Regions from separate parts of the Neobacillus sp. KR4-4 genome, predicted to be linked through region 2. Evidence: riboswitches for the same ligand, from Rfam matches in the RefSeq annotation. Region 2 holds a riboswitch; each other region holds the start of a gene.

Region 1 (10,111 bases), on a different contig from region 2:
TACCTGTTACATCAACCCAGTTTTGCATCGGTTTTTCGTTTCCATCCGACTCACGACTAGTATGCCCAAATGGAATTTCATAGGTAGTATTCCGCTGATTAAAGCTTACAGGAAACTTGATTTTTAAAGTTTGATAGCTTTCTTGCCAGTTTACTTTCACTTTGACTTCTATCTTATTGGATTGCTTATACATAATAAAATCTTGAACAATTGTTGAAGATTGAAACTTTGATGTTACCCGGATAACCCCTCTTACTGGTCCTTCTTCAAGCTTCTTAATTCTTACCGGCTTGAATACCCCTGATATTTCATCAAAGCGTAACGTCCCATGTCCCCATGTATCAAAAGTGTCATTTAAGACAACGGGAATAGCTGCGTCATTCTTAAATACTTCAATTTGCTTAACTTTGTCAAATAAGCTGCGAATCCCGCCAGATTCTTGATCAATAACCAGCCTGAAACGATCGTTTTCCATTTCATTATCGCTTACTTTTACAGTTTCAAACTCTTTAGCTGGCTTAAGTGCACGAAGTTTATATGTGCTATATCCTAATGGAGGCAGTTGTGCCAAGAATACAACTCTTTTTCGATTTGGAATCTTTGCGATTGGATCAACGATTTGGTATGGTATTTCATTCCCGTTTACATCTTCGATAATGAACTCTTCTGGGAGCAGATAGTTAACAAATAGCCCATCTTCAATTTCAACATTCACCCTTACTGGCCAAGAATGCGGATTGAAGATAACCATTGGCTTCATTCCTTTTTCTTCTTCAATATTAATATTCCAACTTAAGGATTGTAGAGCGTAATTCATATTTCTTGAGGAGATACTGATAGACTCCCCATACAAATCTCTTGCATCATGATAAGCAGATTCAATGCTTGTTCCAGCTAAAATATCATGAAACTGATTAAATAAAATCCCTTTCCAAGCCTGGTTTATGTCTGGAGGGTAGACTTGTCCCGTTGTCCAATTCGCAATCGAAGAGAATTTTTCTGCCATTAATGTGAGATTTTCAGAATAACGGTTTAGCTTCTTCACTTCCGAATGAACTGAATAGCAACCAACGGCATGGTGGAGCAGATCATCATGAACAACAGGCAGTGTGTCCTTAAGGCTTTCCACATGTTCGAAAAAGTCATTGGGTGAACTAAAGATAAGATTGGTATCATCCATCGTTCCATTTAATTTTTCAATAACTTCTATGTTTTCTTTGGTTGGTCCCCCCCCATGATTGCCTACACCATAAAAACACATTAATTGATTAAACGAATGTTTAAGCTCGTTCTTACAATGCATAATATGGTTTTCAAGATGGTCAAAGGTACAATATTCAAAAGGAATCCGAAAGGCTTTTACTCGGGAACCGTCCTTAGATTCCCACAAAAACAAACGGGTTGGAAGTCCTTTTTCCTCAGGGCCGGGTCTCATAAATACATAGGAATCCATCCCGGATTTCTTTAATATTTGCGGCAGCATACCATTATGACCAAAACTGTCAACATTGTAGCCAACCTTTGCTGTCACGCCGAACTTTTCTTTAAAATAATTTTGACCAATCAATCCTTGGCGGACAAATGATTCGCCACTTGGAATATTGCAATCGGGCTGTATCCACCACCCCCCACAAATAACCCATCTGCCTTCTTGTATTCTTTCCTTGATTTCCTCAAACATCTTCGAATCGTTTTTTTCAATCCATTCATAATAAGCAGCAGAACTGGACGTGAATATAAAATTCTCATATTCTTTTAAACGATCTAATGCAGACCGAAAAGTTGCTTTCACTTCTTGAAAGCCTTCCTGCCAGCGCCAAAGCCAAACCGGATCAAGGTGTGCATTTCCAATCATAAACATATTCTTCATGTAGATTTTCCTCCTGATTGATTGATAATCTTAGTTAGATTTACTTTTCTTTTTAGTTTTAACTGCCTCTATCAATCGTAAAGACACCGCTTTCATAAATATTATTTACGATTGGAATTATTATAGCATCTTAACATTAGTTTGTGTATTCAATAAACTAAGCAAGTGAGTTTTATCACCTAAAAAAAGGATGAGCAATAGCCCATCCATCTTCTTAGTTAGTTAGAATATCCTCTATTCTTATTAATTCTTCCTCTGAAAAATCAAGGTTATTTAATGCAGCAACGTTTTCCTCAATTTGACTCACTCTGCTTGCACCTATTAAGACAGAAGTAACTTTTTCTCCGCGTAAAACCCAAGCAAGCGCCATTTGTGAAAGACTCTGACCACGCTCTGTTGCAATTTCATTTAATTTTTGAACACGATTCAATACTTCTGAAGTTACATGCTCCTCACGCAAGAACCCTGTAGAGCTTGCTGCACGAGAATCGGCTGGAATCCCTTTTAGGTATTTATTTGTTAATAAACCTTGCGCTAACGGACTAAAAGCGATTGAACCTACCCCGTTTTCCTGGAGCACATCCTGTAAGCCATCCTCTATCCAGCGGTTAAACATCGAATACTTTGGCTGATGGATTAACAAAGGTGTTCCTAACTGATTTAAGATTTTGATAGCTTCTGACGCTTGTTCAGCACTATAGTTAGAGATTCCAACATATAACGCCTTGCCTTGACGAACAATAGAATCTAATGCCCCCATGGTTTCCTCAAGTGGTGTATTGGGATCTGGACGGTGTGAATAAAAAATATCAACATAATCAAGTCCCATTCGTTTTAGACTTTGATCTAGACTAGATATCAAGTATTTTCTTGAGCCCCAATCCCCGTATGGACCCGGCCACATCGTATAGCCCGCTTTTGAAGATATGATCATTTCATCACGGTATAGAGCAAAGTCTGTTTTTAAGATTCTACCAAACATTTCTTCAGCCGAACCTGGCGGCGGACCATAATTGTTGGCCAAATCAAAGTGGGTAATGCCTAAATCAAACGCTCTTTTCAGCATTGCCCGTCCATTTTCATATGTATCCACACCGCCAAAGTTGTGCCAAAGTCCAAGTGAAACGGCCGGTAGTAATAACCCTGAATGGCCACTCCGATTATACTTCATTGATTCATAACGATTTTCTGCAGCTTGGTAAACCATGTGGGGTACCCTCATTTCTATTCGCTTTTGGATAAAACTAACACCCAAACTATACCATATCAAATTAATTTTCAGTTAATTCAGGTTCTATATTTGAGTAATAAATAAAATTTCTGCTAAAATAAACAGACTACATTTTTCGAGGAGCCAAAAAAATGACAAACAACCAAACATTTATCGGTTATATTGGAACATACACCAAGGGCGGCAGCGAAGGAATCTATACGTTTAAACTAAATACGGATAAGAAAAGAATCGAAGATATTCAAGTTGCAGCTGCACAGTTAGAGAATCCAACTTATGTCACGATCAGTAAGGACAATCGATACCTCTATTCTGTGGCTAAAGAAGGAGAAAATGGAGGCGTAGTTGCTTATTCCATAAACAGGGAAGGCGGATTAACCGAGCTCAATCGTCAGTTACTTCAGGGCTCATCGCCTTGTCATGTGAGTGTTGACAGTAACAACCGTTATGCATTCAGTGCCAATTATCATAAAGGATCGGTAGAATCTTATTTAATTAACCAGGAAGATGGAACGATTCAACCAGCTGCATCGGTTATAAAACATGAAGGTTCTGGTCCAGACCCAAGACAAGAGAAACCGCATACCCATTATGCCGGCATCACCCCTGATGAGAATTATCTAGCAGTGGTTGAATTGGGTATTGATGCTTTAATTACTTATGCAGTCAACAGTGATGGAACACTTTCAAAAGCGCACTTTCTTCCATTAAAAGCTGGAAGCGGACCAAGACATTTAGTTTTCCATCCGAACCAAAAATTTGCATATATCATGACAGAGTTTAGTTCGGAAGTGATTGTTTTATCCTATCATTCGGAAAATGGTCATTTTACAGAGAAACAATATATTTCAACGCTTCCTGAAGATTTCACCGAGAATAATCAAGGAAGCGCCATTCATATTTCATCTGATGGACAGTTTGTTTATGCGGGGAATCGTGGCCATAACAGTATTGCTGTTTTCCGTGTAAACCAAGAAACGGGAGAGCTTAGTTTTGTTGATCGCACCTCCACTGAAGGTGATTGGCCGAGAGATTTTATGTTCGACCCAACAGAGAAATTCATTGTGGCGTCAAACCAAGAGTCCAGTAACCTCGTCTTGTTTTCGCGTGATGAAAACACAGGAAAACTTGCATTGATTCAGGCTGATATCGAGGTTCCGTATCCGGTTTGTGTGAAGTTTTTAAATTATTAAAATTAAAAAAACAGCTTAACAAATTGCTCATTAATTTGTTAAGCTGTTTTTTTAATCAATTGAATATTGCGAAAATTAAACACTCAATTACCCCTCTTATTAATTATATTCCGGTTCAATCGTCTTTAATCCAAGGGAGCGATTTAGGAAATCCCTAATTTCATCAATAGAGAGTCCTATCTTTTTAGCTTCATTAATAAGATCTAACCATTCTGTATCAATATCTTGTTCAACGGTTAATGCAGGCAAAATTAACCCTCCTAAAATGATTACTATTTTAGGTAACTCAGCCATCCTAGTTAAAAACCTTAGACCTGTAGCTTTGCGTCCCAATCTTTCGAAAGGTTTGCCTTTGTCATTCATAGTATTAAAGTATTAAATTATTATAGAATAAACTAATAGTACTATAGTCTTGATGGAAACTAAATGAAAATATTTCCAAAAATATCGACAGAATTTCGACAAAATTTATATAAACCAATTAATCGTAGTTTAGAAGTTTTAAAACACATTTCTCACATGTTACCTGACCTATTTCAATAAATTTAATTTTTTTAAGGGTCTTCCTATTAATAATCCGATCCTTGTTAAAGACTATACCGCATGCACAATGATAGGAATCCTTCACAATGTGAATCTTGTTTCTTTCTTTTATTAGTGGATATATCATGATTCCCCTTCTTTTCTAATTATTAGTTCCTAAAAAAGAACTTCCTTTGTTCATTATAAAGAAATTGTAGAATTTTGTAAACGGAGAGGAGTTAATTTTACCCAGATAAATTTCATTCACCTATAATACGAAAGTGGTAGATTATTGGATTATTTTAATGTGAATATCCCCGTTTGTTCTTTAAAAGGAACAATGGTAAAATGTATATTAAGAAATAATAGTTAGTTAGGAGCAAGGACTTTGGATCATCAACCGATACAAGGTAGTTGTAGAATCGATAAGAAAAGAAAGACACAGAAACGATTTCTTTTCATAAAAGTTCTATTGATTATTTTATGGGGCCTATTTTTGTTGGTAAATACCTGGACTGAGAGTATAGAGCGACTAATATATTTACATTCTTTTGGATTAAAGTGGGTTTCAAATCCTGATTTTTTGTCTTTTTTTTATTTTAATGATTTAACTTTGATTCATCCTGAATTTATTAAAATTAAATTAGGACATTTTGTTGGTTTTGCGATCATGGATTTTCTTCTCTTCAATCTATTTAGAAGTCACAAATATTCTATTGGCATATCCATTATTTTTGCGTTTTTAACAGAATTCCTGCAACTGTTTTTTGGTAGAGATGGACGGCTTTACGATTTAGTTATTGACTCATTCGGTATTTTATCAGTATTTTTTATATTAAAAGTACTTATTCGTGACAATACTAAGTAAGACGTTTACAAGGTAAGGAAGTGACTATTTGCCTTCAATGGATTTTTTGCAAGCTCAAGAAACGCTTAATTTAATGGAGTGGATTTTAAGAGCTGTAATTGGATTCTTCTTTATGCTCATTGTTGCTAAACTAATGGGACAACGTGCCATTTCTCAATTAAGATTACTTGATTTCGTTATCGCCCTAGTTGTTGGTAATATTATTGCCCATCCATTATCAGACGAGCACCTTGGAATGAAAGGTGCGATGACTACAACCATCGTATTGGTGGTTCTGTATACCGGTGGTTTATTTATCAGTTTAAAATCAACCCGCATCGGAAAGTTTCTAGACCCCGATCCATTTCCTCTTATTAAAGAAGGAGAAATTCTTTATAAAGGGTTAAAGAAAGCTAGAATTTCAATTGATTATTTATTAGCAGAGTTGAGAAAAGAAAAAATTGAGGATGTAAAAAAAGTAGCATTAGCGCTATGGGAATCAGATGGGAAACTTTCCATTTTCTTAGATCCGCAGTATGAGCCGATTACGCCATCCACCTACCAGATGACAACGAAGCCTTTTGATCTCCCACAGACCGTTATAAGAGAAGGCAAGATTGTTCATCATACACTAGAAGAAAAAAACAAGAATGAAAGGTGGCTTGTGGATACTCTTAATCAAACACATCAAACAGGGATCCAGAATGTTTTGTTAGCCACAATTGATGGGGAAAACAATTTGAGGGTATTCATTTATAAATAATTGCATATGAAAGAAACATAAGCCATCTGGTTAGGTTAGATGGCTTATTAATGTGGCAATACCGCCTTTAATAGACTAGTAAGTCTCTTCTTATACAACAAGAGGTACATTTTCTTGCCTTGTGACTGCTCATCTATTTGTGAAGATACTTCATATTCTGAAGGCCAAAGCCAGTTACCAATTTCAATCAATGTATGTTTGAATGTATCATAGCTAAAAAATTGATAATCGAGGAAATCCCAGTACTGCCTAAATGCCTTTAAAGTTTGGTATTCCCAAAGAGTATTCACTTGAAATGGGAACATCTTGATTTCGTCTAAGTGTGGAAATTGCTGATAAACGATGGATAAGGTCCTGATGTTCCGCTTTAAGGTTTGGTGAGATTCCGCGAGCTGTATGAAATGGTCAAAATCAATCTCCTTCCTCTCCTTGTCAATGACTTGAATAATATCCATAAAATATTTCATTGAGTCTAAATTATGGCGCCAGCCGTGAAGGCAAATCATATAAAAGGTATGAAGTGGGGAAAGTTCTTTAATATACCCGGATTGGCTCACGGGTACCGACTGCTCCCAAAGATCATTTATATTAAACCTCGAGGTACTTCTTTTTACCAAATCCCAATGTAATTCCACCACTAGCGGCGTGGGCGAATCAGGTAATTTCTTGCTAAAACTACAATGAAAATGACCAGGTATGGACTCTTCTTCCACCGTAAAACCTAACGATTTAACAGATTCAATGGCGATAGTAAGATCCTGAATTTTGACTAATAAATCAATATCAGAGGTAGCCCTTGCCCCGATGTGGCCAAAATATTTCTCAGCAAAATAAACCCCTTTCAGCGCAATAACGTCTATCTTTTTCTCCTCAAACAACCTTAATAATTGATCTGTTTGATTTTTAATAAAAAGATTTTGATACAATCCTTTATTATATTCTTCTTTAAGATGAAATTGAAAAAACGCAGGAGTTTGCTCGAGCCTCCCCTGCTGTTTTAATAAAAAATAAACCTGGGAGGCAGTACCGTCATCTTCAATATCCTGAAGAACTTGATGATACAGCTCCTCATCCTGAGGCAGTGATTTCTTACTATCATATAAAAATTTCACGAACTCTAGACTCACCAGCCTCATCTCCCATTTATTAGTTTGAAACTAAAGACAAAGGTGTTTCTTTTTTAGAACTATACGATGTTTCATTGAGTTTTCGATATAAACCTTTTTGTCCCATTAACTCCTCATGTGTTCCCTGTTGAACGATTTTTCCCTTATTCATCACCATGATTACATCAGCGTTTTGGATTGTCGACAAGCGATGGGCAATAATAATTGTCGTTCTGCCTTTCATCAATTCATCCAGTGCTTCTTTGACGAAATATTCTGTTTCCCCGTCTAAAGCCGAAGTAGCTTCATCTAATAGTAAAATTGGCGAATCTTTTAAAATGGCTCGAGCAATGGCGACTCTTTGTTTTTGGCCTCCAGATAATTTAACTCCATTTTCACCAATTTGGGTTTCGTATCCGTTAGGAAGCGAGAGAATGAAGTCATGAATCTCAGCATTGATTGCCGCTTCCACCATTTCTTTCTCCGTCACATTGGGACGGGCAATCAAAAGGTTCTCTCGAACGGTTCCAGCAAATAAGAAGGTTTCTTGTGGGACATGGGCAATCGAACTTCTTAACTCTGAAGCGGAGAACTCTTCTATGGATTTACCAGCAATTTTAATTTCTCCTGATTGCGGCTTATAAAATCCCTGTAATAGATTAAACAGGGTACTCTTCCCCGCTCCACTCGGACCAACTAACGCCACCACTTTCCCAGCAGGAATCTCTAAATGAAAATGTTCCAAAACATTTTTATTTTCCACATAACTAAAGGTCACGTTATGAAACCGAATCGAATCGACTTGGTTCAAGGTGGGCTTAAACGAAGGTAAATCTTGTAGATCAGCTGGTGTTTCAAGGACAGCTAACACCCTTTCAAGTGCGGCAACAGACCGTTGAAAGCCAGCCCATAAACTAGCCATTCCCGTAATTGGATAAAATAAGTGCCCAACTAAGTTTAGAAACGTTAACAATGCTCCAACGGAAAGCATTCCTTTGGAGACAAAAAGGGCTCCGACAGACAGGTTAATCATAAAAGTAATCGAACTTAAAATTTGACCGCCCGAATTATACCAGCTTTGAAGTTTGCCATTTTCAAGCTCTAATTGAAATAATTCCTTATTTTGTCTGACGTACTTTTTATACTGCAGTTTCTCAAGTGTAAAGGAACGAATTACGGTAAAGCCATGAAAAGTCTCATTTAGGAGGCTATTTATATTTCCTACTAATCGGTGGATCAATCTCCCATTTTTCCGAAGTAACAAGCCGAATACAACACCAGATAATGCTGTGATTGGGGCGATGATAAGACTTACTAAACACAGTGTCAAATTAATATTTACCAAATAAACAAATACAACAATATAAATTATTGGCAGCCTAACTAGACTAATAAGATTACTGCCAATTACTCCATCAACACCATGGATATCATTAGAAAAATGGGACATTAATTCACCGGAGCGAATATTGGATGTTTCTGCAGCTGGCAGTCTTAGTACATGGTGAAAAAAATGGTTTTTAATGTCCATTTTTACCCCATTCGTCGCAAACAAATTAGCGTATGTATAACAAACGCTTGAGACAATACTCAATATAATAAGTAATCCGCCATAGGGTATGAAGGATAAAATCTGTTGATACCCACCATGAATAGCTGCATCAGTAATCTGACCATAGTACCTTGCAAAAGCGATCGTTAAGTAAATATCCAACCCTAATAATATAAGAATAACAAGATAGGCCTTCCAACGTTTCATGATAAAGGGCAAAACAAAGGAAAAAGCCCTGCGCATATCTTTCATGGTAAAATATTGTTTAATTAAAGAATCAAACCGTTCCTTCATCGTATGGACACTCCAAATTTTACTAGAATTGTAATTTGAATTTCCTATTTAAATATTTTCTAAGCATGCCTGATAGGAAAGGAAAGGTAAGAATCATTTTTCCCCAACTGCGAGCCAGAAAATGTTGCGGCATTATTGTCAGCCGTTTTTTTTGCACACTTGCTAGTTTACCAAGAATAAACTCTTCTCTTATAACTTGATCGTAACCAAGGTTTGTATCTCCTTTAAATAAGAAAAACAGTTGGTTATCTAATTTTGTTACGTTCACAAATCGGTGGGCGATTAATTGACCGGTTTGCGAATAAAACAGAATCACATCGCCCTTCTTTAATTGAGAAGATGGACATGGGATAAACCTACAGAGATTACCTTGTTGTATAAATGGATACATGCTATTCCCAAATGCCGGCAGCTCCAACTTGCCGTCCTTTTTGATTGTACGTTTAAGATGTGCAAAGGTATGATTGTCAATCAACATGTTCAATCAGCCCGCACTGAACGAGATTGGCTAGGAATTCTTCCATGTCCTTTTTTACTTGCAGCTCATTCTCTATTGTTGTGAACTTCGCTAACAAAGATTGCGTTAGGGAATCAACTGTTTGAACCTCAGTAAGCAATGACCAGAATTGTCCACCCTCATCATTTAATTTGGTAATGGTATATTGTTCAGTATTCAAGATAATCCATTCTCCATCAAGTTCGGTAGCTTCATAATTTCCTTTTTGAATATATT
Region 2 (10,111 bases):
GCCCGCGGTTATCCGGAATACCTCCTCCATTTAAAGCAATTTCGGTCCCATAATTAATAATAGGAACTCCCGGGGTGGTATAAAGGTACAACAATGCTGTTTTCCAGCGTGAGCCTGGGAATTGTTTTTTTGCGACAATGTCGCTCGTAAATCTTGTGGTATATTCGTTATCCAAAAAATTTGGCCTTAAAAATGATTGCTGATTTTTATCTACATCCGAGTATAGTGAACTAAAGGATTGATCAGTACTTGCAAAAGTATTTCTTAATTTTTCACTATATTGATACGTAACAACACTGTCTATCCCAGCACCTGTATATGCTTGCATATCTATAGGATTATCTTTGGAAATGACCCCTAACAGGAAAAAGTCTTTCTTTACCTTCTTAACTTCAGTTGAAAAATCAGTCCAAAAGCTGAGTGGAACATAATTTACTTCCGGTAAGCTCATCCCATCAATATCTGTTTTATTGATCCACCATTTTGCTGTGTCTATTAAGTATTTCTTTACTTCTGGGCTGTCCTGATTAAGATCGGGCAATCCATCAATCCAGCCTTGCTCAAGTTCCTTCTGATTTTCATTTCCAGATGCGATATCTTGTTTTACATGAAACCAGTCTTTTTTGCTGGTATCACTTAGCCAAGGATGGTCAACTGCTACATTATTTGTAACAAAATCAAAGATCACTTTCATTTCTCGTTTATGAGCTTCTTTTACTAACGTTTGGAAAGTCTTCATAGTTCCAAAATGTTCGTCAACTTTGTAGAAATCCTTAACCCAAAAGCCGTGGTATCCATTCTTACCATTGTCAAAAATGGGGGTTAATCGAATCGCAGTAAATCCCATGTCATGTATGTAATCTAACTTATCTATAATTCCCTGAATATCTCCGCCATTATATGTTAATGGATCTTTTGCATTTACATCAATGTCATTATTCCGATCTCCATTGTTGAAACGGTCAATCATAATGGAATAAACCGATTCATCCTGCCATAAGCGTTCTTTCTTTTCAACGGCCGCATGTGCAGAAAGCGATGAGTTTAGTAATAACAAGATTAAAATAAGTGTAATTTTTTTCATATAGTTATATCCTCCTCTAAAAAAGGGAAGAGGATATCCTCTTCCCTACACTATTTTAATCTAATCAAGTTTTTATTCCAAATTTAAATTCTTCCTTCTCTCAGAAAATCAACCTAATTCACTAGGTTAATATTATACTCCTTAAACCATGTGTGCAGTTGCACAAGGTACGCCAATAATTGAGGACCTGTCATCAACTGACCAAACCAAGGTTCTTGAAATGAATTTCCACCAGACTTCACGATATTTTCAAGTTGCTCTTTATTAAAAAATTCATGTAATGCGGAGGATTTATCCTGTAAAATATTCTCCACCTGTTTTTGGACAGCAATGGTATAAGCAGGATTGTGGGTCTTCGGATAGGGGCTTTTTTTACGATACAGTACTTCTTCCGGTAAAATACCTTCAAATGCTTTTCGGAGGATCCCCTTTTCTCTCCCGCGATACATTTTAATTTCCCACGGGATATTCCATACATATTCTACAAGTCGGTGATCAGCAAATGGAACCCTGACTTCTAGACTTGCACCCATGCTCATCCGGTCTTTCCGATCAAGCAATGTAGTCATAAAGCTTATCATATTAATATAAAATAGCTCTCTCCGTTTTGATTCCTCCACGCTTTCACCATCTAATCTTGGCGTTTCGGCGATCGCCTGATCATACTTTTCCATAACATAATCATTCAATTTAAGTTTATCCCGCCAATGTGATTTCAACAAATTTTGTCGTTCCACTAATGACCGCATCCACGGAAACCCTGCTCGTTCAAGGTCTTTTTTTCGATGAAACCAAGGGTACCCGCCGAAAATCTCATCCGCACATTCCCCTGAAAGACTGACAACAAAATCCTGTTTGATTTCCTTACAAAACCAAAGTAACGAAGAATCAACATCTGCCATCCCAGGAAGGTCTCTTACATGGGTCGCTTCCACCAAGTCATTAACCAATTGCTCCTGAGTAATAATTTTGTTATGGTGAATGGTATTAAATTTATCCGTAATCATTTGAATATATTTTCCATCCGCATCTGGTTGAAATTCAGTTGAGGAAAAATATTTGTCATTTCCTTCATAATCAATGGAGTAGGTGTGGAGCTGCCCTTTGTTTTGGTCCTGAAAACCTTTCGCAGCAATCGCTGTAATGATGCTTGAATCTAAACCGCCAGACAAAAATGTACTTAATGGAACATCCGAAACTAGCTGCCTCGTTACAGCATCTGTTACTAAATAGCGGACCTTTTCTGCCGTCTCCTCCACGCTGTCCTTATGTTCTTCACTTTTTACATTCCAATAACGCCAAATTTTTAGACCATTCTTGGATAATGTTAGAGCATGTGCTGGTCTTAGCTCATTTATTCCCTTAAAGACTCCGGAACCTGGCGATCTAGATGGACCAATTCCAAAGATTTCAGCAAGACCTTCTTGATTGATTTCAGTTTTCACCTCAGGATGGGCTAAAATAGCCTTGATTTCAGAAGCAAATAAAAGACCCTTCTCATGTTCCTTGAAGAATAAAGGTTTTACCCCTAAACGATCGCGTCCAATAAAGAGCTGTTCCTTCTTGCTATCCCAGACAGCAAATGCATAAATTCCGTTCAAATAATTTACACATTCTTCCGCCCATTCTATATAGGCAGATAATAGAACTTCTGTATCAGAATGACCTTTAAATGAATATCCTTTAGTATGGAGAACTTTGCGGATATCTTCTGTATTATACAATTCCCCATTATAGCAAATGGTGTAATTATATCCGTCTTTTTGTTTGGACATTGGCTGTCTTCCCCCTTCAGGGTCAACAACAATCAGTCTTTTATGACCAAAAGCCACATTTGCATCAGACCAGATGTTTGTTTCATCAGGGCCTCTTTTTGCCAGAGTATTCGTCATTTTGGTCAGTGTTTCTACTTCGTTTTTGAGTGACCTATCAAAATTAATCCAGCCTGTAATGCCACACATTTCCTTTCACACTCCTCATTAACAGAACTACTGTACATGAATCATGTTTTATAGTATTCAGCCCATAAGAATTGGTTAATTGTCCAAAAAAAAAGCGGAAGCTGGTAAGGAAGTCAGATTTTTAAGATTGGCTGTGTTAAAGGTTAATGATGATTTTGGCTCTCTGTTGATTGGAGAGGAAGGCACGAAGACTCCTGCGGGAGTACGGGGCAGGGGAGACCCCGCAGGAGCAAAGCGACGAGGAGGCTCCCCGGCACGCCCGCGGAAAGCGAAGTGCCTGGAACGGAAATCAACAGACAAGTAAAACGCAGCCTTAAGATAAAAAAATAATACTTTATTTTTCAGTTATAAAATCCCATGAAGATGTCTAAAAAGAATATGATATCATCTGGCACGGAGGTTAATAATGAATCGACAACAACGAATGAGACTATACGATTATCAAGAGAGAGCCTACACAGAAGGAACGGTTGAACAAATTAATGACCAATGGATCTTCTTTGATGAGGAAACGGAAGAAGCTGAAATGTTAGATGATTACCTTCAGCAAGAAATTGAAGTCTTCCGAATGAACCGTTGGAAGAAAGGTAAATTGTATGAAACAGGAAAAATCCGGATTGGAAATGAAGCAACCATGCTCCGAAATCATGATTTAGTCAGGATTAGGAAACATTTAGTTTATTCGCTTGAAAGGCTTTTAGATGGGGTAAATGATGATGCTTTTTTTCAATTTGTTACCACTCTAAACTCCTTAAACTTTTCCATTTACGATTGCATCTACTGTTATAATCATTTATCTTTCTTATCGGATGAAAATCGCAAAGATGGGGTAAATTTTATAGTTTTCGATAATCAGGATCAAATTTGTAATGTCCAACACCATTTTTGCTATTACGAAAAGGTGAATGATCGATTTGAATTTACATTAAATACAGGAAAACGATTAGTGATAGAGAAAATGATTTCATAGATAAAAGGCATGGGAAATTCAAAAGGCTGCCGAATTGTTCGACAGCCTTTACAAGATAACATTAAAATTATGGGTTTAAAAATGACATTGGCAATCTTCCACCCAGATATAAAACAAGAACCCATGCAACGACAAACTGAATCCAAAATACAGAAGTTCTTCTGTTATTAGCCACACGGCTAAGAATCATTTCGAATAATCCGATTATCCAAAGTCCGACAACCGCTTTTAAAACATACCAAACATCAATTTTGTAAACCGAAAATAGAAGCCCTGCACCAGTTGCAATAATAAGCAAATATAATACTCGTAAAATCATTTTAACAATTTTTGCACCTTTTTCTTTTCCACCCTTATGTAAAAAAAGTGCTACTACAAATAGAATTAATGCTAAAAGCCAAGCCGTAATATGACCGTGAATCAAGTTAGTTCCTCCTTTTGTATAAAATTTCTTTTAATTCGAACCTTATCATACCATAAACAGTTTATAAACACGAAAAAAAGCAAGTCAAATAAAGTTACAAATAGGAGAATGCTATAAATTATTTTTCAAGTATAGCTTTATTCTTGAATAGTATTCTTCAGTGTCCCAATTTTTTCAATTGTGACTGCCATCTGATCACCTGGAGATAAAAATTTAGGGGGCTTAAACCCTTTCCCTACACCAGCTGGTGTCCCAGTTGCAATAATATCACCAGGTTCCAGTGTCATTCCATCTGATAAAATGGAGATAACCTCTTCAATCGGAAAAATAAAATTCTTAGTATTTGAATTCTGTCTTAATTCTCCGTTTACTTTCGTCTCGATATTTAGGGAATTCGGATTATCGATAGAACTTTTATGAACAATGCAAGGTCCCATCGGACAGGTTGTGTCAAGGCTTTTGCCGATGAAAAACTGCTTGTGCCTCGATTGCAAATCTCGTGCGGTTACATCATTAATAATGGTATAGCCAAAAATGTAATCCAATGCCTTATTTTTTTTTATTGCCCGCCCCTTTTTACCAATGATGACGGCAAGCTCGCCTTCATAATCAAGTTGAGCCGTTATATTTTTGTGATTTAGGACCATTTCATTAGGCCCAATAACTGTTGTTGGTGCTTTTGTAAAGACCATAATATGTTCAGGGATATCGGCTTCACTCCCCATTTCAATCGCATGTTCTGCGTAATTTTTCCCGACACAAAAAATATTCTTACTTGGTCTCGGAATAGGAGCAAGCAAAGTTACCTGTTCAATTGGGACGAAAAAAGATGAAGTTTGTCCGCAATTAGTAACCCAATCCAGAACCTCTTTCACCTTTTTAATAAAGAGATCTCCTAAGTCGATACATTTAAGCAGGGAAGGAGGAAAACTTCTTATGCCCATTCTTGCTTCTTCAGCAAGGTTTAACAAAAGGACTGCGGCCTCAGTTTGGTCAAGCAATCCAACGAACAATTCATGGTTATATTCTACTGTCACAAATTTCACTCTTTTTCACCTCAATATGATTGTCTCACAATTAATATATTAAAAGAAATAACTCCCTCGAACAAATTTAGTGAACAAGAAAAAGCCGAACCCTATTTAAAGGAAATTCAGCCCCTAATCATTCATAAATTTAATGCCTCTTATTACCTGAGATTATTTAAACAATGACGCTGGAATATGAATCCCTGATGCCTCTAGGCGATCATAAAATTTGGGGCGGACACCAGTCGGTATAAGTTGTCCAATAATTTTCCCCTCAGAATTAATTCCTTTTTGTTTAAAGGAAAAGATGTCTTGCAGAACGATATTTTCTCCTTCCATTCCTTGAACTTCAGTAATATTGATAATTTTCCTTGTTCCATCCATTAAACGAGTTTGCTGGATAATCACATCGATTGCTCCTGCAATTTGCTCTCGAATGTCTTTAATAGAATTATTCAATCCTGCTAAAAGGACCATGGTTTCCAAACGGCTAATCATATCCCTTGGACTATATGAGTGCCCTGTAGCAAGTGAACCATCATGGCCAGAATTCATTGCCTGAAGCATATCAAGCGCTTCTCCACCACGGATTTCTCCGATAATAACACGGTCAGGTCTCATTCGTAACGATTTCTTGAGAAGCTCTCGAATCGAAATGGCTCTTTTACCTTTTATTTCGGAAGGTCGAAGTTCTAGTGAGATTACATGACCCTGTCCCAACTGAATTTCGGCAGCATCCTCAACCGTTACGATTTTTTCTTCATCAGGTATAAAATTGGAAAGGGCATTCAGAGTGGTTGTTTTACCAGACCTCGTACCACCGCTAACAAACATATTCAAGCGGGCTTTCACGCATGCATCTAGAAAAAATGCCATTTCTTCTGTCACTGTCCCAAAGTTGATTAGATCTTCAATTTGGTAGGGATCCTTTGAAAATTTCCTGATTGTAATGGCTGGTCCATTTAATGCAAGGGGAGGAATGATGGCATTAACACGTAAGCCATTAGGCAGCCTAGCATCTACCATTGGCGAACTTTCATCGATTTTCCATCCAAGTGGGGCAAGAATTTTGTCTATCATTGTCTTGACATGTTCATTGTCACGGAATTGTACTGACGTTAATACCAATTTTCCTTTACGTTCACAGTACACCTGGTTAGGTCCATTTACCATAACCTCTGAAACATCTTCATCTAAAATAAGGGGATTTATAGGTCCAAAACAGGTTAAGTAGTCGATTAGTTTCCACCTCCATAAAATAGAAATAACCCCGCCTTTACCAAAGGGGGGATAGAATTCATAGAATATTCATAGATACATAGAACAACTATGCAGACATGAATATCCATTATGAAACACCCTAATCTTTCGGTAACTGGCTGGCTTAGTGCAAATGCACCTTAGCCCCTATAGCTTTGCGTCACTGATTTTCATCAGGTTTGCCTTTATCGAGAAACAGTGTTTATTTCCGACTGATCTCTTACTCATATAATAGTCCCTTTCTAAACAACCGAAAACCCAACTTATTTATTATTTTCTGTACAAGCAAATAGGTAATTATAACTATTTCTAATCGATCGTTCTACAAATGAATATTAAAAATCGTATCGGATTTTTGATTTCAATAATTTTGGGCGTATCAATCACATTACCTTTACCCATACATAGGATGTAGAAGATACTATGAAAAAAGGGTGTTGAAAATGCCAGCAATTGTTGGAGTTGCACAGGTCATTACGCTTGGCAGCAGTTCTGTCTTCCATATTGGCGATGTATATAAAATCATGCCATTTTCTACCGCAAAAACATTTTCTGGCGCTGGTTCCTTTAACACTGGGGATAGCTTACAACTTCAAAATAATGTAAGTTCCACTAATACAAGTGATTCAGATGTTTACGATCAAGGGATTGCACTTAATGCTTAATGAATGGGTGATTTTAAATGAACTTTTATATCCAGCAGTCCATTCAGATTAATTTCATAAAAATTGGCGGGATTACCAATTCCTCAGTCTTACAAATAGGTAGTGCTGGGATTATTAAACCGATGGCTCATTTATATAATACTGGCGGATTTACTGGACCTGCACCACAAACAATCAAATCTTCAGGCTCTTTATTAGGGACACCATCAGTGCCCCTACAAGCCGCAGTAAGAAAACAGGATAAATAGGCCGCCGATCTTATGATAATCAATACGTTTATTGGAGAAATAATTGTGAGGTGATTATATGTATCAGGATTATTCCCAATATCTTCAATGGCTGCAGATGTGTATTCAAGCTCAGGAGCAAAGAATTCAGTCTTTAGAGAGCACTCTCCAAAAAATGCAAGCAGAAATCAAACAATTATATGAAAAACAGGCCATCCATGTAGACAAAATTGAGTATAAATTTGATCAACTAAAGGTAGAGACTCTTGAAGGTACGTTAAACATTGGTCTAAATCCATCCGAATTAGCAGGAATTGAAGACTTTGCCGTACAAAATCAATCCTTATCCACCCCAATATCACCAAAAGATCAAATGCAAAGATCAATGAAAATCGAGGAAGCCATTTATAGATATTTAGAATCGGATTTACCTCCTATAGTGGAAGCTACTCAGAGAGAATTGAACGTTCTGCCAAATGACGAGTATTTAGCATTCATAAAACAAGACATCATTAAACAGCTTCCGAGTAGGATAGAACATCATTTAAACACCCATCCTGCGGACAATCGCACGATTGCAGATGCCCCTTCAGATGATTTAATTATTGAAGCATTAAAGAAGGAAATACAAAACGGGGTAATGGTCTTTTTTAGTAATTTACCTGATAACCTGAAAGGGATGCATACAGAATGAACTTTGTAGTTTATAACCGTGAACTCTTTGTCCAAAACATCAAAATCACCGGGGTGGCAAGTTCCTCGTTAGTAATGGTGGGAGATACAGAAACAATCCAGTTAGCCTCTACTTTTGATACCCCTGCGGAATCATTAATTATAGGTCCTTTTGTTCCGCTATCACCGGAGTGAACAACATGCTGCAGAGAACCTCTTGTGTAGATACAATTAATATTAAAATCGTCTCTTTTTCCTCTACGGTACAGATAGGGGATTCCTGTATTATAAATGGTCTTTCAAGAGCACTCGCGGTCCAAAGGGAGAGCGAAGTGTTTTATGGAAATGAAGGGAACTTATCCTCTTACCAGGTCTATTCCGAACCTATTCCTTTTCTCCCTATTAATGAATCTTACACATATTCCCGTCAAAATCCTAACCCACTAATTAAGGTTGGCCGAATTGATATTACGGGGATATCTTCAGCTTCCCTCTTGCACGTTGGGAGCAGCAACCATGTTTCCATGGAAGCCAGAATTAAACATATTCGACAGTTATATCCCAGTCCTAGAAATGGCGAAAACGAAGGAGAACAAGGACAAAGATAAATGCATAAGTTACTCATAAGGATAAAAGTAACTTTTCTAAAAAGGATGTTTGTTATGCCAGCGATTATCGGTCCCGTCCAAATCGTTAACGTAGGTGGCGGTATTGTTCAATTTGGCGATACTGTATATATCTCTCCAAAAAGTGCCTCTAAGACAAATGCAGGCTCAGGTGCATTTAACACCGGGGGAATCGTCGTAACGAATTCTGGATTAAGTGGCACCAATGTACTTGATACGAACTTAATCGATCAGCCAATTGTGGGTAATAATTAAAAAAATGACATAAACCATAAGATGGTCTATGTCATTTTTTATTGAATTAATCTCTTTCAACCTTCAAAATATGAGCCCCATCAAAGAAAAACAAATACCGCTCATTGACCTTCCTTTTCCAGATTTGTTCAATTGCACGGGTATATAAGTTAATTTGCATCTTATAGCGGTTTTCAAGAATTGTCTTGGCTTGGTCAAACCCGCCTTTATAGCGATCAGTTATCCGATCTGACTTATAATCCACTAAAACCAGCCCATCTTCATCCTCTAAGATACAGTCAATAATCCCCTGAACAAACACAGATTCATCTTCCTCGTTCCAATTAGGATACACATCACGAGCATGCATGGAAAGTGTAAATGGAACTTCTCTGTTGAGTGTTTTAGCATTAAAGTATCTTCGTCCCAATTCGGAATCAAAAAAATGAATAATCAAATTTTTATCGATTACTGCAGCTTGTTCCAGGGTTAATAATTCACTATTGACCATCCATGTTAATTGTTCCTGAAGAGATTCTTGATTCACTGGCTTAGTTAAATCGACGTGCTGCATGACCATATGCATAGCAGTGCCTCGTTCGGCTGGGCTTAATTGCTTTTCCTGCATAAATTTAGGACGTTTTACTATTGATTTTTTAAAGTGGTTCACTAGATCGGTCCCACTTTGTTCATCTGCCATTTCCCTTTGTCGCTTTATTTCTGAAACAGATTGTTTCGAACGATGGCTTGCTGCATTCGAAAAAGAATATTCCCAATCTAAGCGGGCCCGAATTTCTTCAGTAAATGGTGACGCAGTCTCGACAAGTTCCCCTTTTTGTACTCGTTCAAGAAGTTGATTTTCTTCTAGTTCTTCTTCTGTTTCTTTCTGTTTCACCTCTTCAGCACTTAGCAAAGAGATTTTCCATAAAGAAGGGTGACTCGAGATATCTTCAGGTATGA
Region 3 (10,111 bases), on a different contig from region 2:
TTCATAACGAATGGCTACGTCATACAAATGTTCCCTCATCATTTGTCTCGATAATTCAACATTATGATCTTTGATTGCCCGATAAATTTTCTCGTGGAATTGAATAGTCGTTAATTTATCAGAAATCAAGAGCATTTCTCTTTTGGCGGAGGTAAGAAAATCAGTGATAGATTCATAAACTTTCATCAATACCTGATTTCTTGTTGCATGGACAATGGCCTGGTGAAATCTTTGGTCCGCTTCGAGAATAGGTAAATTCATTTGGATCGCTCTCTTCATCATTTCCAGGGATTGCTCCATTTGAACAAAGTCCTCTTCTTTTGCCACTTCTGCTGCTTTCCCGCAAATTTCAACTTCAAGCATCAAACGAAACTCCATGAGTTCTCGGGAACTTTTCGGATCGAGCAGTGCGGACACAACATGCTTGTGAACCATGTCGCTAAAATCCGTTTTTTTGACAAATACGCCAATCCCCATTCGCTTCTCCAAAACCTGCATATCCACCAGACTATTTAAGGCTTCCCTCACGGATGAGCGGCCTACCTTTAATGTTTCCATCAGCTCCCTTTCCGAATGCAGTTTATCCCCTACTTTAAACGTACCCTTCCTAATTTCTCCCAAAATATATTCCGTTACAATACTACTAACTTTTTTCGACATGATCAGCACCCCATTCGTTTTACTTGTCTTATGTATATACCTGTCTTATGCGTCTTACATGTCTCACCTGTCTGATGGGTTGGTTTCATTTTATTTAATATTCCAACTATTATCAATGGTTGAATACTACTAATATTTTATTGCGTATATCAGTCTAAAGACACAGGAGTGTCCGGGAGTACCAAGGGAACGGTTCACATGGTTCCGCAGGATTGCTTTAAAAGGTCTCAATGAAGTAGCTTTATAATAAACTATTAATCTTCGACCAATATCGGGCGATGACAATGGCTCGGGATTTTTAACCCTCACTAATCATCTTTATTTCGTTACGACATTACCTTTTAAGATGAGCAAATCTTTTTTATACATTAAAAAGAATAGCCCGCATATTGCTGTAATAATTTGTGTGCCCACTAATAGATAAAATCCACCTACAAAGTTATTCCCTCCTAGACTTCCAATAACCACTCCCATTATTGTAGGCATAAATGCCGAAACTAAGTTCCCTATGCCATTTACAATTCCATATGTACTTCCTACACTTCTAGCATCAGACAAATTTTGAACCATCGTCGGAATTGCTGGACCTTGTATTCCCCAAAATCCATTAGCCAAAATCAAACCGATTGCTGTAATGATTGGGTTTGTGGATATGATGGCCGTTGTTACAGAAAGAGCCGTGCCCACTCCACCAATTACGAATAAAAGAGTCAATTTTCTTGTGGGTAAGCGATCAAGGATATATCCTCCAAGAAAACCAGTGCCTATACTTATCACAAAAGGTAGAGAAGCGATCATTCCCATTTGTTTTAAAGAAAAGTGTTTCTCTTGCAAAAGATAAGAAGGTAACCATGCACTTGAACCCCATAAGTAACTTAAAGTTGCGATTTCAATAATTAGAATCCAAATCAGTCCCGGTGTCCTAAATGCTGTAGACATAGTACCAATTAGCTGCTTGTGCCTCTTAATTCCGCTATTATTCGCGGCATCAAAATTTCTATTATTTTTACCTGGCCTGCGGATGAATAATAGCTCTGGCTCAAATGAATATGGACAAATACAACCGCGTTCCTTCCAATTAATTAATATTGAATCCAATATCCAAAAACAGTAAAATATTTTTATGACTATTAACCTAGTTAATTTAGAGGAAACTCTCTACCAATATCGGAGGAAATATGAAAGAAAAAGGCAAAAAAAATAAATGGAAAATCGTAGGATTTAGCTTTTTGGGTATCCTTTTACTCGTTATTGCTGGCGTAGGATACGGATATTATCAATTACAGCCAGATAATCATTTTACATCCGTTCCCGTTGTAAATTCTGGGAACAATGAACAGCAAGTAAATAAGAGTGTAGAGATAAAAGAACCTGTTTTTAATTTGTTATTAATCGGTTCCGATGAAAGAAAAGGTCAAAAGATAGGGCATTCTGATTCAATGATGCTTGTTCATGTGGATTTAACGAAGCATAAATATGATGCAATAAGCATTCCACGTGATACCCGTGTCCATTTAGATGGCTATGGATATACCAAAATTACGAGTGTCCAATATATTATGCAGGCAACAAAAGGGGCCAAAAAAGGGATAGAGGCTGCTGTCAACGCAGTTGGAGAATTAACCGGTGTTCCGATCAATTATTATGTAGAAACCAATTATGGCGGCTTTCAAGCGATGGTTGATGCGGTTGGTGGTATTGATATGAATGTCCCATTTGATGTTAAATTAACCCATCCTTGGTATAAGGAAAATAAAAATAAAGTAATAAGTGCAGGTACACATACTTTAGATGGAAAAATGGTCGCAGAGGTTGTCCACGAACGCTATTCTCTAAAAAGCGGAGAGTATGGCCGTCAAAAACTCCAAGAAGAGGCACTAAAAGGAATTGCTAAGAAAGCTCTAAGTCCAAGTAATATCAATAATCTGCCTTCACTCGTAAAATCTATTCCTAACTTTGTAATAGCAAGCAATATGTCAACTTCCGATATGTTAAGTCTTGGACTTGCAGCAAAAGACTTTGAACCAAATACACAATTGGAATATCATCAGATTCCTGGTGTTGGAAAAAGAATGTATGATGACATTTTAAAGGCTAATAACTATCAACTGGTAATTGACCAGGATAAAATCAAAGATTTAATATCCACTCACTTTTAAAATACGATTTAGCTATAAAGTTTACATCAAAGGAGAACTGATTTCAGTTCTCTTTTGATTTTTCCGTTAGATGGCTGGATATTCGGTAATTCAGCAACTTTACCTGATCCGACCCCAATTGTTATTTAAATACCAGTTAATAGTTTGAGAAATACCAGTTTCAAAAGTAAAAGTAGGCTTCCAGCCAAGCTTCTCTATCTTCGCAGGATCAATAGCATAACGTTTATCATGCCCCAACCGATCCGTTACAAATTCAATTAAATCAACCGACCTCCCTAAGAAACGAATGATTGTCTTTACCACTTCTAAATTACTCCGCTCGTTATGCCCGCCAATATTATAAACTTCTCCCGTAACACCTTTATGCATGACAAGATCGATGGCTGAACAGTGGTCCAGGACATGGAGCCAATCCCGGACATTCTTTCCGTCTCCATATACCGGAACCCTTTCATTATTTAGAACCCTAGAAATGGCCATTGGTATCAGTTTCTCTGGGAATTGATACGGTCCATAGTTATTAGAGCATCGTGTAATATTGACTGGAAGTCCGTATGTTGCATGATAGGCTCTTACTAGCAGGTCTGACGATGCTTTACTTGCACTATAGGGACTATTGGGCTGCAATGGGGACTCTTCTGTAAAGAACGTAGTTGGATCAAAGTCCAATTCACCATATACTTCATCGGTCGAAACATGGACAAACTTCTTAACACCCACCTGCAGAGCCGCATCTAATAACACTTGAGTCCCTAAAACATTGGTCCAAACAAAGATACTCGGATCAGCAATCGATCGATCGACATGACTTTCCGCTGCAAAATGTATCACATAATCAAACTTCTCTTGTTCAAACAACGAAATGATCACCTCGCGCTCCGTGATATCCGCCTTAATAAAATGATAGTTTCGTCTCCCCTCGATATCATGATGCTTTGTTATATCACCGGCATAGGTTAATAAATCAAGATTATAAATATCGTATTGAGGGTATGTATTCATCATATAATGAACGAAATTCCCGCCAATAAACCCAGCTCCGCCAGTAATCAGTACTTTTTCCCTTCTCACCCCGTTCTCCCCTTCCGTTTTTTTAAATTATATGTAATTAACTTATTTTGAAAAATAAAAAACAACCCCAAAAGTTGAGGTTGTTTAGAAAACGCTTTCAAATTATCGTTGTGATTCAAGTAGTTGGTCTCCTCTTTTAGCTGCAACCATAAGACTCATTACTGTAAGCATAGAGAACGATCCAACAAATAAGCCTGCAATAAAGATAACCATAGTGTAACCTCCCAGAGTATATTCATAATCCGTCGTAAGGTGATCATATTCGGCAGCTGGCTGGCATAGTTTTAGAACCTTAGCCCCTTTAGTTTTGCGCCTCCACTTTTCAATGGATTTGCCCTTTCGTACGAACTATGTGTTTTTATTGATAATATACTAATTGTTTCTAGTAATAAATAGAGCAAATAACCTATTTATATGTTAATAATCTGGCAATTGCAAACACCTTCATTATTGATTCTGTTCGACAATGCCATAAAATTTGTAACTATTCATCGAACGAATTAAATATAACCGTTCATCCATACATGGTTAAATAGTGATAAGCAACCTGTTTCGGAAGTGGAGTGATACATATGGCAGAGAAGGAAGATGGGCGAAATTTCGGCAGGGGCTGCCTTTGGGGGATTCTTTTATCCATTCCTTTATGGGGAATCGTCTATTTTATCCTACGTAAAATCTTTCACTAAGGAGAGGCACTCTCGTTCCAATTGAAAAATAGTAAATAATAGATTGGTCCCCCCCTTGACATAAAAAGTCTAATAAGTGAATCTGTCGAAATATTTTGCATGTTATTTGCATATTTCTACTTTATTCCCCATCCATATTTGGTTATCATATAAAAAAGAAAACTGAAAGCGTTTACAAATATACTAAAAAACTGAACCGTGCATTACCAGATTTATCTACAACTAACAATAGGAGTGGATTTCATGGACAAGCAAGGGAATCTTTTATTAGGATTATTGTGGGGGACGTCTTTAAGTGTTCCATTATGGTTTGCGTTTTTCGGTTGGATTAAATTAGTTATTCAAATGATGATTCATTCATAGTGTACATATCCATATAATAAAGTACGGTATAATGTACTAGATTCCAAATCGCTATTCCCGTTTTATGGTAGGTTTTCAAAAAAATCCACCGTAAAGCGGGAGGATTTAGCATACAAAAAAAGTGTATCTTAGGTATCCGAAACGATAATTTTCATATTCCCCATCTTATTCAAAATCTCCGAAACCGACAGGAAGAATCAAATGTGTACCCTTCTTCAACTCAAATTGTTCTGGGTCTCCAATACTAATGTGCCTTCATATAATACTTGAACCGTTCCGCTCGGTCCTTTAACATGTCACCAGGCTTAATTTTCACTCTAATTGATAACTTTTGTTGAATAACTTAGCTTTCTCTTTCTATTAATCAATAAAATGAATGACAGAACAAGAAAGGCTCCAAGAGAATCAAACAAGACATCCCTAAAAGATGAAACTCTTCCTGGCATAAACGATTGATGGAATTCATCTGTTACCGCATAAAGAAAGGTTAGCACCCATGAAAGAATATAAGAATATCGATAGATTTCAAGTGATTTAAACAATAATAGAGCTAGTATCCCGAATACCGTAACATGTGTTGCTTTCCTTACGATCAGGTTCAGTACATTAATCTCTTCATGGTCCGCACTAGGTGTGTGAATAGTATTGTGCTCTTTCACTACTACATGTTGAATAGCCTTGGATGTTTTTTCTCCAGTAAAATACGGAAGCTGTGTGAAGCAAAAAATTAATGCCATCCAAAGAATCGATGCTAGGATCCAACCTTTTCTTTTATTCATCTATACAACCTCCCTTCTATTTTAAAAATATCACTTATCTTAAGTTTGTAGAAAAAGGAGTATTATGTAACCAAGTCAACGTAAATCCCCCTTACCCAAGATGTATAAATAGAATTATTTCATTATTTTCAGGATGTCCTTTGCTATCTTATCTGCTTCATTATTATTAGATGAGATATTCTTTCTCATTTCCCTTTCCACACAATTTATGGTTGACGCGTCAACTTGATAGTCCTTGAAATCATCCCATTCGATTGTATGACAAAGATGATGTTTCTTTAGATAATTGATCGTATTTTGATCCTCTTTCATGGATGCTCGATTAAGGATTAATAAAGGGACATTAGCACTTATTGCCTCCCCAATCATTCCCCATCCTGCTTTTGAAATGACTAGATCCGATGCAGCAATATAATTTTGAGATTCCAAATAATCACTTGGAATTTGAAATACATTTGGACGATTAACATGAACATTTGAGGATACTAAAAATACGCAGTTCGGGCTGTCCCAAATGGGAAGTTCCTCAAGTGAACCCACGTCTATTTTCATTCCAAGTCCTAGAAAAATGACATTCCGAGTCTCATCTGGGTTAATCAACTTTCTAATTCTTTGAACCTCTTGCCAATCTACTTCTCTAGAAAAAAATCCATAATGATTGGTTGGGACATTCCAATTTTCATTGCTTCCTGCCAAAGAGTAGAAATGTGTCATCTTTTGATAGGCCGCTTTGTATGCCTTTAGTTCTCCGTCATCAATTAAATTCTGATAAGCCGTATACCATGAAAAATTAGAAAGACCAATAGAAGGAATATCCAATCTTTGAGCCGCTTCAAATGGGAGTGGTGAAATATCTGAAACAACTAAGTCAATCTGATTTAACTTTAAAAACTCTTTCTCCTGCTCAACCTTGAAGTCCCAATCATCGACGAAATTTCTATATTCCTCAAATAATCGCTTTTTATCAGGATGAATCGAATCCTTTTCCAGAAAGTAACCCACATCTGTCTTTATAGTTCTAAAACTTACACGATTAGAGTGAAGGGACTCTTTTATAAAAGATAGAGCAAAGGAATGGCAAACAAAAATTTTGACTTCATTGTCTTTTAAAAGTTTTCGTATAACCGCAATACTTCTTGAAGCATGCCCATACCCATAATCAGAAATATAATAGGCAATGGTTTTCATATGATTCACCTCGACAATAAAAAAGAAGGGAAAGGACAAAAGTCCTCTCCCTAATTGTTATAAGATAACTTTTGCCTTTGATTTTTGGAAATGGTTAATGACATCATCCCATTCAAAATACAAACGAGTAAAATCTTGGTCACTTATGCCAATCCCAGTTTGAACCTCAACAAATTCAAGTTCTGTAAATGCCTTAATTCCATGCTTCTTACCTGCTGGAAGGTGGATGATATCCCCTGCTTTTACACGAGTAATATAATCATCTAACGCTAATTCACCTTCACCGCGGACAATGGTCCAAACCTCATCACGCAGGTTATGGTAATGATAGCTTGAATTTTTCCCTCCGTGAATACAAATTCGTTTAGTGACCATTTCGTTTCCATCATCATACTTAGCATAATCAAGGACACGAGACCAGCCCCAGATGCGCTCTTCATACATTGGCGGCTGTTCAAACTCACTAATTAGTTCCTTAATTTTCGGACTCGATGCTTTGTCTGAGACTAAAATTCCATCAGGACTTGCAGCTACGACAACATCATTTAGACCAATAATGGTAACTGGGATATCAAGTTCATTGATTAAGTGTGTATTTACTGAATCATTACTTAATACACCTTTACCAATTTGTGATGTAGCCATCTCTTCTGTTAATGTATTCCATGTCCCAAGATCCTTCCAATAGCCAGCATAAGGAAGAGCCACAATATGGTTCGCCTTTTCGACTACTTCATAATCGAAGCTAATCTTAGGGAGATCCTTATAATGAAGTGATAGCTTATCATAATGAAGAGGCCAACCTTTTTCAACTAATAAATCAATGATATATTTTAGTTTAAAAGCAAATACACCACAGTTCCAGAGCGCATTCATATCGATAAGAGTCTGAGCCTTTTCTTCACTTGGTTTTTCCATAAAATGATTGACTGTAAAATGGCGGTCTCCATCCACTGATTCTTTAGGTACAATATAGCCATATTTTGAAGAAGGATAAGTAGGTTTCACACCAACTAACGCCAAATCGGCATTAGAATCTTGTAAAACATTCTCTAATTCTTTTACCTTCTCAAAAAAACTATCATCTACGTATGGATCCACCGGCAATACTACAACCACTTCATCTTCAGAAACATTTTGTATAGAAAATAGATATGAAGCAGCTAAAGCAATAGCAGGGAATGTATCACGACGTTCAGGCTCAATAATAAGCGGGATATCCATTCCAATTTGGCTATGAATCATATCTCTTTGCATTTTAGAAGTTGCAATGACAGAAGAATCAGAGAGGCCAACTGTTTCCAATTGCCCCCAAACACGCTGTACCATTGATTGTTTCTCTTCTTTATTACTTTCTAATACCTTTAAAAACTGTTTTGACCTTGTATCATTTGATAATGGCCAAAGGCGCTTCCCTGAACCTCCGGAAAGTAATACGAGTTTCATAATATCCCTCCATAAAAAATCAGGCCACTTGGACCTGATTTGATTGTATGCAAGCGTTGGTGCAACTCATTGAAAATTAATTACCGCATTTACCTTATATTAATTTAAAATTGCATAATAATAGAATCTTTCAAGGTAAATATTATACTAGAGAGACTTCAAAATTATTTACTGTTTCTCTACCAATTGAATCATAAGTTATATTTGCGTTTTTGACACTTGTCAAGTCATAACAGTTTCTCCCATCAAGGATGATTGGAGTTTTCATTAACTTACTATACTTTGATAAATCAAAGTCTCTAACTTCGTCCCATTCTGTAAAGATAAAGCATACATCAGCATCCTTGATTGTGTCTTCAATGGTATTACAATAAGTAATTTCATCAGGGTACTTTTTCTTGAAATTCTCAACTCCAACAGGGTCCCATGCTTTTATGTTTGCCCCATCTTCAAGCATAATAGGTATATTCACTAGAGTAGGAGCCTCTCTTAAATCATCTGTCCCCGGCTTGAAGGTTAATCCTAGTACAGCCACATTCAAACCATTAAAACTATCAAAATACTTACGAGACTTCTTTATTAATTTTAGTTTTTGATTTTCGTTTACATCAATTGCTGCCTTAACTGTTTTTAACTCGTTATCATGGAAATTCGCCAGCCAGTGCAATGCTTTTGTATCCTTAGGAAAACAAGAACCACCGTAGCCAATTCCAGCATTTAAAAAGCGATCTCCAATCCTTTGATCATACCCCATCCCTAGAGTGACATCTTCTATATCTGCTCCAATTATTTCACAAAGGTTCGCTATCTCATTGATAAAAGAGATTTTCAGTGCGAGAAAATCATTGGATGCATACTTAATCATCTCGGCACTTTTCCTATTTGTAACCACAATCGGTGCACCAAAATCCTTGTAAACTTCTTTTAAAACTTCACCTGCATATGGCTCTTCGACACCTATGACAATTCTAGAGGAGTTAAGTGTATCCCTTACGGCAGTACCTTGTGCCAAAAACTCAGGATTTGAAGCTACATATACAGTGACATCATGCACCAATCTTGATTTAATCATCTCTTCAATTTTATCATTTGTACCAATTGGTACTGTCGATTTAACTACTATTACACAGTCTTTCTCAATACTTTCAGCAATTTGTTCAGCTACTCCGTATACATAACTTAAATTAGCCGAACCATCTTGCTTTTCTGGAGTTCCAACACCTATAAAAATAACATCTGCATCTTGATATGCTTCTTTATATTCAGTTGTAAAATTCAATCTATCCAAATTATTAACCAATAATTCTTCAAGCCCAGGTTCATAAATAGGGGAAATCCCTGCTTTCATTAGGGCTACTTTATTATCATCTATATCTACACAAGTAACAGAATGTCTATGTTCAGCCAGACAGACACCGGTTACTAAGCCAACATATCCAGTTCCAGCTACTGCTATTTTCATATTTGTCCCACCTTCAATATATTTACTATTTTTTTGATGTATTTTATTACTTGAGAGCAAGTTATTTACAATAAAATTAATTATACAAGATTTTTTCCAATACTAATAATCCCAATTGTTCCCTCAATTGACATTCTTCATTTGTATCTTACAAACTTGTGAAAATTCATATGACGCGAATAACAAAAAAAAATCAACCAATGCAAACTGGTTGACTCTCTCCTCTTGATTAATAGCATACCTTAACATAAAGCTTATTAATCTACAATTATTGACAAAAAACGGGTTGTGACAGGC

Evidence for each region. Region 2 has a riboswitch for cyclic di-GMP ahead of ACE198_RS14875 (TadA family conjugal transfer-associated ATPase). Riboswitches for the same ligand answer to the same signal wherever they lie in the genome.
Region 1: it holds a riboswitch for cyclic di-GMP, as region 2 does, so the genes downstream of both, ACE198_RS18065 (anti-repressor SinI family protein) here and ACE198_RS14875 (TadA family conjugal transfer-associated ATPase) in region 2, are expected to answer to the same signal.
Region 3: it holds a riboswitch for cyclic di-GMP, as region 2 does, so the genes downstream of both, ACE198_RS01800 (DUF3789 domain-containing protein) here and ACE198_RS14875 (TadA family conjugal transfer-associated ATPase) in region 2, are expected to answer to the same signal.

Annotation. Positions count from the first base shown of each region.
Region 1 is NZ_JBHHJU010000019.1:3,084-13,194, reverse strand. It holds gene ACE198_RS18080 (alpha-mannosidase) at 1-1,870, opposite strand, end outside; gene mgrA (L-glyceraldehyde 3-phosphate reductase) at 2,085-3,077, opposite strand; gene ACE198_RS18070 (lactonase family protein) at 3,233-4,294, shown strand; gene ACE198_RS18065 (anti-repressor SinI family protein) at 4,394-4,543, opposite strand; cyclic di-GMP riboswitch class I at 4,572-4,655, opposite strand; gene ACE198_RS18060 (VanZ family protein) at 5,205-5,684, shown strand; gene ACE198_RS18055 (DUF421 domain-containing protein) at 5,722-6,426, shown strand; gene ACE198_RS18050 (nucleotidyltransferase domain-containing protein) at 6,474-7,553, opposite strand; gene ACE198_RS18045 (ABC transporter ATP-binding protein) at 7,573-9,378, opposite strand; gene ACE198_RS18040 (signal peptidase I) at 9,401-9,856, opposite strand; gene ACE198_RS18035 (PqqD family protein) at 9,846-10,111, opposite strand, start outside.
Region 2 is NZ_JBHHJU010000013.1:67,534-77,644, reverse strand. It holds gene ACE198_RS14905 (alpha-amylase family glycosyl hydrolase) at 1-1,084, opposite strand, end outside; gene asnB (asparagine synthase (glutamine-hydrolyzing)) at 1,198-3,045, opposite strand; gene ACE198_RS14895 (hypothetical protein) at 3,125-3,349, shown strand; gene ACE198_RS14890 (DUF2777 domain-containing protein) at 3,452-4,015, shown strand; gene ACE198_RS14885 (YisL family protein) at 4,083-4,439, opposite strand; gene ACE198_RS14880 (fumarylacetoacetate hydrolase family protein) at 4,577-5,485, opposite strand; gene ACE198_RS14875 (TadA family conjugal transfer-associated ATPase) at 5,639-6,679, opposite strand; cyclic di-GMP riboswitch class I at 6,835-6,921, opposite strand; gene ACE198_RS14870 (spore germination protein) at 7,171-7,392, shown strand; gene ACE198_RS14865 (spore germination protein GerPB) at 7,410-7,640, shown strand; gene gerPC (spore germination protein GerPC) at 7,699-8,313, shown strand; gene ACE198_RS14855 (spore gernimation protein GerPD) at 8,310-8,486, shown strand; gene ACE198_RS14850 (spore germination protein GerPE) at 8,492-8,899, shown strand; gene ACE198_RS14845 (spore germination protein) at 8,954-9,172, shown strand; gene addA (helicase-exonuclease AddAB subunit AddA) at 9,219-10,111, opposite strand, start outside.
Region 3 is NZ_JBHHJU010000002.1:22,117-32,227, forward strand. It holds gene ACE198_RS01780 (FadR/GntR family transcriptional regulator) at 1-660, opposite strand, end outside; gene ACE198_RS01785 (MFS transporter) at 979-1,758, opposite strand; gene ACE198_RS01790 (LCP family protein) at 1,839-2,819, shown strand; gene rfbB (dTDP-glucose 4,6-dehydratase) at 2,919-3,890, opposite strand; gene ACE198_RS01800 (DUF3789 domain-containing protein) at 3,993-4,103, opposite strand; cyclic di-GMP riboswitch class I at 4,152-4,236, opposite strand; gene ACE198_RS01805 (VanZ family protein) at 5,257-5,718, opposite strand; gene ACE198_RS01810 (glycosyltransferase family protein) at 5,833-6,906, opposite strand; gene ACE198_RS01815 (sugar phosphate nucleotidyltransferase) at 6,964-8,352, opposite strand; gene ACE198_RS01820 (UDP-glucose dehydrogenase family protein) at 8,495-9,814, opposite strand.